Linked DNA regions of Salinarimonas sp.. The main gene of each other region encodes a partner of the protein of the gene in region 2 in a complex. Links are inferred from orthologs where the notes say so. Each region holds a gene or a part of one and is shown on either strand. Other genes may lie near its edges.

Region 1 (3,214 bases), 990 kb from region 2 along the record:
CCCTCCTGGATCGTCGCCTCGTCGTCCTCGGCGTCGCCGAGCTCGATGAGCGTGATCGCGTCGTCGAGCTCCTGCTCGAGGCGCTTGATGGAGGAGATCTGGTCCTCGAGCGACAAGCGCTCGCGCATCACCTTCTGCGCGGCGTCGGGGTCGTTCCAGAGGTCGGGGTTCTCGGAGAGCGCGTTCAGCTCCGCGAGGCGGCGTTGTGCGGTATCCCAGTCAAAGATGCCTCCTCAGCAGCCCTATGGACTGCTTGGCGGTCTCGACCAGCTGTTCGATCTCGGCGCGCATGGGCTCTCGAAACTCGTACGTGGTGGCGTGGACGGGGCGGGTGGAAACGGCAACACGGCCGGACGGCCGCGCTGCCCGAGATATAAGGATCGGGGTGGGCGTGTAAACCCGGGCCGCGGCGCGTCAGGCCGGCTCGACGAAACTGTCGAGCACCATCTTGCGCCCGGCCTTGTCGAAATCGACGGTGAGCTTGTTGCCGTCGACCGCCGCCACCGAGCCCGGGCCGAACTTGATGTGGAAGACGCGGGCGCCCACCGCGTAGGCCGAGGCCGCGCCCGTCGACTTCGCGACGAGCTCGCCCTCGATGACGAGCGGGCCCTGGCGGCGGGGCTCGGAGAAGCCGCCGCGGCCGCGCCCCGCCGAGCCCGAGCCGAACTCGGCCTGCGCGCGGGTGTTCGCCTGCGCCCGCTGCCAGCCGGGGGTGGAATAGGTCGAGCCGAAGGGCGCGATCTGGTCGAAGCGCGAGGCGCCGTAGCCGCCGCCCGAGAACTGCGCCGGCGCCTCGCGGACGTCGACGGAGGCCTCCGGCAGTTCGTCGATGAAGCGCGAGGGCGCGGTGGCGTTCCACATGCCGTGGATGCGCCGGTTGGCCGCGAACCAGATCATGGCGCGCCGCCGCGCCCGGGTGAGGCCGACATGGGCGAGCCGGCGCTCCTCCTCGAGCCCGGCCTGGCCGCTCTCGTCGAGGGCGCGCGAGGAGGGGAACAGCCCCTCCTCCCAGCCCGGCAGGAACACCGTGTCGAACTCGAGCCCCTTCGCCGCGTGCAAGGTCATCAGCGAGACCTTGTCGTCGGTATCGCCCTCGTTGGCGTCCATGACGAGCGAGACGTGCTCGAGGAAGGCGGCGAGATCGGGGAAGTCCTCCATGGAGCGCACCAGCTCCTTGAGGTTCTCGAGCCGCCCTTGCGCGTCCGCCGATTTGTCGCGCTGCCACATCTCGGTATAGCCGCTCTCGTCGAGCACCCGGCGGGCGAGGTCGGCGTGCGGCGTCGCGTCGATGGCGCGGGCCCAGTCGTCGATCTGGCGGACGAACTCGCGGATGGCGCCCCGGGGCTTGGGCTTGAGCTCGTCGGTCTCCACCAGGAAGCGCGCGGCCTGGAGCAGCGGGATGCGGGCGGCGCGGGCGTGGTTGTGCAGGATCTGCACCGTCGCGTCGCCGAGCCCGCGCTTGGGCGTGTTGATGATCCGCTCGAAGGCGAGGTCGTCCGCCGGCTGGGCGACGAGGCGCAGATAGGCGAGCGCGTCGCGGATCTCCGCGCGCTCGTAGAAGCGCGGGCCGCCGATGACGCGGTAGGGCAGGCCGAGCTGCACGAACCGGTCCTCGATCTCGCGCATCTGGGCGGAGATCCGTACCAGCACCGCCATCTGCGAGAGGGCGTGACCCTTGCCGTGGAGGCTCTCGATCTCCTCGCCGATGAGCCGGGCCTCCTCCTCCGAATCCCAGGCGCCGGTGAGGATCACGCGCTCGCCGGGCTCGTCGTCGGTGCGCAGCGTCTTGCCGAGCCGGCCCTCGTTGTAGGCGATGAGGTGGGAGGCCGCGGCCAGGATGTGGCCCGTCGAGCGGTAATTGCGCTCGAGCCGCACCACGGTCGCGCCCGGAAAGTCGTGCTCGAAGCGCAGGATGTTGTCGACCTCGGCCCCGCGCCAGCCGTAGATCGACTGGTCGTCGTCGCCGACGCAGGCGAGGTTGGCGCGCTTCTGGGCGAGCAGCCGCAGCCAGAGATACTGCGCGACGTTGGTGTCCTGGTACTCGTCCACCAGCATGTAGCGGAAGCGGTCCTGGTAGCTCTCGAGCACGTCCGGGTGATCGCGGAAGAGGCGCAGGGCCTCCAGCAGCAGGTCGCCGAAATCGGCGGCGTTGAGCGTCTTCAGCCGCTCCTGGTAGGCCTCGTAGAGCTTGATGCCCTTGCCGAAGGCGAAGGCGGCGGCCTCGCCCTTGGGCACGCGGTGCGGCTCCAGCCCGCGATTCTTCCAGTCGTCGATGACGCCGGCGAGCTGGCGGGCGGGCCAGCGCTTCTCGTCGATGTCGCCGTCGGCCTGGATCACCTGCTTGAGGAGCCGCAGCTGGTCGTCCATGCCGAGAATGGTGAAGTCGCTCGTGAGATCCACGAGCTCGGCGTGGCGGCGCAGGATCTTGGCGGAGATCGAGTGGAAGGTGCCGAGCCAGGGCATGCCCTCCCCCACCCCGCCCACGAGCGCGCCGACGCGCTCCTTCATCTCGCGCGCGGCCTTGTTGGTGAAGGTCACGGCGAGGATGCCCGACGGCCGCGCCTTGCCGGTGGCGATCAGGTGGGCGATGCGCGTCGTGAGCACGCGGGTCTTGCCCGTGCCCGCGCCGGCGAGCACGAGGACGGGACCCTCGGTCGTCGTCACCGCCTGGCGCTGCTCGGGGTTGAGCCCTTCGAGATAAGGCGTCTGCGGCGCGGCGGCGGCGCGCGCCCGGGCCGAGAGCGAGCCCGCGCCGCCGGGCGGCTCGGGCCGGAAATCCTCGCTGCGAGTCATGCGCGCGACCATGGAGCAAAAGGGGAACGGCGTCGAGTCGCGATCGGGGGTGGATGGTCGCAGGGACGAGTCTGGTGATGCTCAGTCGCGTACGAGGTCGGTGCTGAAGCGTCCCGACGCGGGCCGGCAGCGCGAGGGGTCCGGCGTCGTCATCGGCGAGGCGGTGAAGCACAACGGCGCCGCGAAGCGCCCCGCGATGCGCGGCGCCCGCCCGGAGAGATCGAGGTCGTCGATCACGATGGCGCCTTCGGGGAAGACCGGCGGGGACGCCCAGTAGTCGCGAAACCCGTCCGGCCGGTACAGGATGCGCGCGTCGTGCACCGCATCGCCGGCCCGCGCGCCCGGCGGCAGCGAGAGCTCCAGCACCAGCCGAGCCCGACCGTCCGCGCCCTCGATGCTGACGGCGTCGACGGAGGCGAAG
Region 2 (3,454 bases):
ATCCAGCGCAGGAAGTCGCCGAGCCCGTTCGGCCCCTCGAGCGTCGACCCCTCCGGCTCGAGCAGGATGCGCAGGTCGAAATCCCAGCCGATCAGCATGATCGAATGCTCGGCGGCGAGCATCGCCTCCTTGGCGGCCTTGAAATAATGCTGCGCGTCGACGATCAAGCCGGCGCGATCGGCATGGGCGATGCGCCAGCAGGTCTCGCCAGGGCGCAGAATCCGGTCGGGCGCGGCCCCGTCGGGCTCGCGAGCGGCGTGCGTCGGCATGAATCTCCTCCCCCGGCGGCGCGGCCGGTGCTGCGGGAGAACCGGGAGCGTGGGGACGCGGTTCCGTTCCCGCGGGTCGTTCGGTGAAGGCCTCGTCCCCACCTTTCCCCCGGGCGCGACTCCGCCCATATTCCCCCCATGGCTCGCACCCCGAAAAAATCCCCGGCGAAATCCCCGTCCGCCCCCACCTCCGATTCCGGCGCCCCCGCGCGCAAGGGCGCGCGGCCGAAGGCGCAGAAGCCGGAGCTGAAGCCGCTCGACGAGCACCTGGCCGAGCTGCTCAACCCGGCGCTGAGCAAGAAGAAGGGCGAGACCGGCGTCACCGGCTTCGCCGAGGCGCCGCAGCGCGGCTTCGAGACCGGCTTCGTGGGCGAGCTCGACCCCGATCTCGCGCCCCCCGCCGCCCGCGATCTCGCCGAGCCCGCGGACTCCCCCGCCCGCAAGGGGGGCCGCCCGAGGAAGCCCTCCGCGCTGCCCCCGCCGGAGGATCTCGCCGGCGGCGGCGTCTCCGCCACGGTGAAGGCGCTGGAGGACCTGCTCACCTCCGGCAACCCGCTGTTCAAGGACGGCAAGCTCTGGACGCCGCACCGCCCGTCACGGCCCGACAAGTCGGAGGGCGGCCGTGCCTTCGTGATGCGGTCGGAGTACAAGCCGGCGGGCGACCAGCCCACCGCCATCGCCGAATTGTGCAAGGGCGTGGAGGAGCACGAGCGCGACCAGGTGCTGCTCGGCGTCACCGGCTCGGGCAAGACCTTCACCATGGCGAAGGTGATCGAGGAGACCCAGCGCCCCGCCCTCATCCTGGCGCCGAACAAGACGCTGGCCGCGCAGCTCTACGGCGAGTTCAAGTCGTTCTTCCCCGAGAACGCGGTGGAATACTTCGTCTCCTACTACGACTATTACCAGCCGGAGGCCTACGTCCCGCGCTCGGACACCTATATCGAGAAGGAATCGTCCATCAACGAGCAGATCGACCGCATGCGCCACTCGGCCACGCGGGCGCTGCTCGAGCGCGACGACGTGATCATCGTCGCCTCCGTCTCGTGCATCTACGGCATCGGCTCGGTGGAGACCTACACCGCCATGTCGTTCTCCCTGAAGCAGGGCGAGCGCATCGAGCAGCGCCAGCTCATCGCCGACCTCGTCGCGCTGCAATACAAGCGCATCCAGTCCGACTTCACCCGCGGCACCTTCCGGGTGCGCGGCGACGTCATCGAGCTCTTCCCGGCCCACCTGGAGGACCGCGGCTGGCGCATCGGGCTGTTCGGCGACGAGATCGAGACCATCCAGGAATTCGACCCGCTCACCGGGCAGAAGACCGCCGAGCTCGAGTTCGTCAAGGTCTACGCCAACTCGCACTACGTCACCCCGCGCCCCACCCTCCAGCAGGCGATCAAGGGCATCAAGGAGGAGCTCAAGCAGCGCCTCGCCGAGCTCAACAAGATGGGCCGGCTGCTCGAGGCGCAGCGGCTGGAGCAGCGCACCACCTTCGACCTCGAGATGATCGAGGCCACCGGCGCCTGCAACGGCATCGAGAACTATTCGCGCTACCTCACCGGCCGCCGCCCCGGCGAGCCGCCGCCGACCCTGTTCGAGTACCTGCCCGACAACGCGCTCGTCTTCACCGACGAGAGCCACGTCACCGTGCCGCAGATCGGCGGCATGTATCGCGGCGACTTCCGGCGCAAGGCGACGCTGGCCGAGTACGGCTTCCGCCTGCCCTCCTGCATGGACAACCGCCCGCTGCGCTTCGAGGAATGGGACGCCATGCGCCCGCAATCGGTGCACGTCTCCGCCACCCCCGGCGGGTGGGAGATGGACCGCACCGGCGGGATCTTCGTCGAGCAGGTCATCCGCCCCACCGGCCTCGTCGACCCCGTGGTCGAGGTCCGCCCCGCCAAGAGCCAGGTCGACGACCTGCTCGGCGAGGTGAAGGACATGGCGCGCCGCGGCTACCGCACGCTGGCCACCGTCCTCACCAAGCGCATGGCGGAGGATCTCACCGAGTACCTGCACGAGAACGGCGTGCGGGTGCGCTACATGCATTCCGACATCGACACGCTGGAGCGCATCGAGATCATCCGCGACCTGCGGCTGGGCGCCTTCGACGTGCTGGTGGGCATCAACCTGCTGCGCGAGGGCCTCGACATCCCCGAATGCGCGCTCGTCGCCATCCTGGACGCGGACAAGGAGGGCTTCCTGCGCTCCGAGACCTCGCTGATCCAGACCATCGGCCGCGCCGCCCGCAACGTCGACGGCCGCTGCCTCTTGTACGCCGACACGATCACCGGCTCCATGCAGCGCGCCATGGCCGAGACCGAGCGCCGCCGCGAGAAGCAGCTCGCCTACAATGCCGAGCACGGCATCACCCCGGAGAGCGTCAAGCGCGCCATCGGCGACATCCTGGAGAGCGTCTACGAGCGCGACCACGTGCGGGTCGACACGGGCCTGGCCGAGGCCGGCGCGACCGTCGGGCACAATCTCAAGGCCATCATGGCCGACCTCGAGAAGCGCATGCGCGAGGCGGCCGCCAACCTGGAATTCGAGGAGGCCGCCCGGCTGCGCGACGAGTTGAAGAGGTTGCAGGAAACGGAGCTGCTGGTCGGCGACGACCCGATGGCGCGGCAGGGGGACATCGAGGCGGGCGCCGGACGCTACGGCGCCGGGGACGCGCGCGGCGGGCGGCCGAAGGGCGGGACGCGGGTGGCGAAGCCGGTTCCGGGGGAGATGGGGCCGGGGACGGACCGGGAGCGGCCCTTGGGGGCGGGCGCCGTGGCGCCGCGGCCGGCGGGGCGGAGCATGGAGGGGCGGCCGGGGCAGGCGCCGAAGTATAGGGGGAGGAAGGGGAAGAGGGGGTGAGGGGGGGGGAGACGAACTATGCTAGCTTCACTACCGGATGTGCCCGGGAGTACGGAGTACCTGGGTGAAGTGAAACCATCACACGATCGTCAACCTTTATTCTTGTGGTGCCATATACACTTTCGACATGAAAGAAAACGTCTTCACCACTGTCCGAGAGGGCAAAATATTGGGTTCCATACTGTATTCTAACTACTTTTGCCGTTTTTCTCTCAAGATTGATTGCGTGCATCTCTTCAAGGCGCGTGATGATATCTGCCAGACTGGGCCTCTCCTCAATTGAGCTTTTAAGACAAGACACAATAAGATCTTGCAAATCTTTTGAG

The links. The genes of interacting proteins can lie anywhere in the genome.
Region 1: the proteins of uvrB (region 2) and ABL310_RS12380 are in contact, whole or in part, in a crystal structure (PDB 7EGT), measured with the Thermus thermophilus proteins. The link is inferred for Salinarimonas sp. from one-to-one orthologs. Residues at the interface, in WP_096411307.1 of Thermus thermophilus: Glu23, Leu25, Arg26, Asp27, Gly28, Glu29, Arg30, Phe31, Arg55, Glu326, Asp327, Phe328, Glu379, Ser382, Gln383, His398, Gly400, Arg401; in WP_096412145.1 of Thermus thermophilus: His654, Arg656, Phe657, Gln666, Asp668, Glu669, Lys680, Arg681, Leu682, Ser683, Lys685, Tyr686, Ala687.

The regions. Positions count from the first base shown.
Region 1 is NZ_CP157794.1:2,669,389-2,672,602, forward strand. The notes cover bases 105-3,154. They hold ABL310_RS12380 (UvrD-helicase domain-containing protein), read right to left. Parts: upstream 2,794-3,154; coding sequence 415-2,793; downstream 105-414. Other genes in these bases: ABL310_RS12385 (hypothetical protein), read right to left, coding at 2,875-3,154. Outside these bases: more of ABL310_RS12385, read right to left, coding at 3,155-3,214. UniProt on the Escherichia coli protein: A helicase with DNA-dependent ATPase activity. Unwinds DNA duplexes with 3'-5' polarity. Translocates on single-stranded DNA with 3'-5' polarity. Initiates unwinding more efficiently from a nicked substrate than double-stranded DNA.
Region 2 is NZ_CP157794.1:1,680,198-1,683,651, reverse strand. What follows is about bases 39-3,328. They hold uvrB (excinuclease ABC subunit UvrB), read left to right. Parts: upstream 39-407; coding sequence 408-3,128; downstream 3,129-3,328. Other genes in these bases: ABL310_RS07805 (serine/threonine-protein kinase), read right to left, coding at 3,145-3,328; ABL310_RS07815 (phospholipase D-like domain-containing protein), read right to left, coding at 39-269. Outside these bases: more of ABL310_RS07815, read right to left, coding at 1-38; more of ABL310_RS07805, read right to left, coding at 3,329-3,454. UniProt on the Escherichia coli protein: The UvrABC repair system catalyzes the recognition and processing of DNA lesions. A damage recognition complex composed of 2 UvrA and 2 UvrB subunits scans DNA for abnormalities.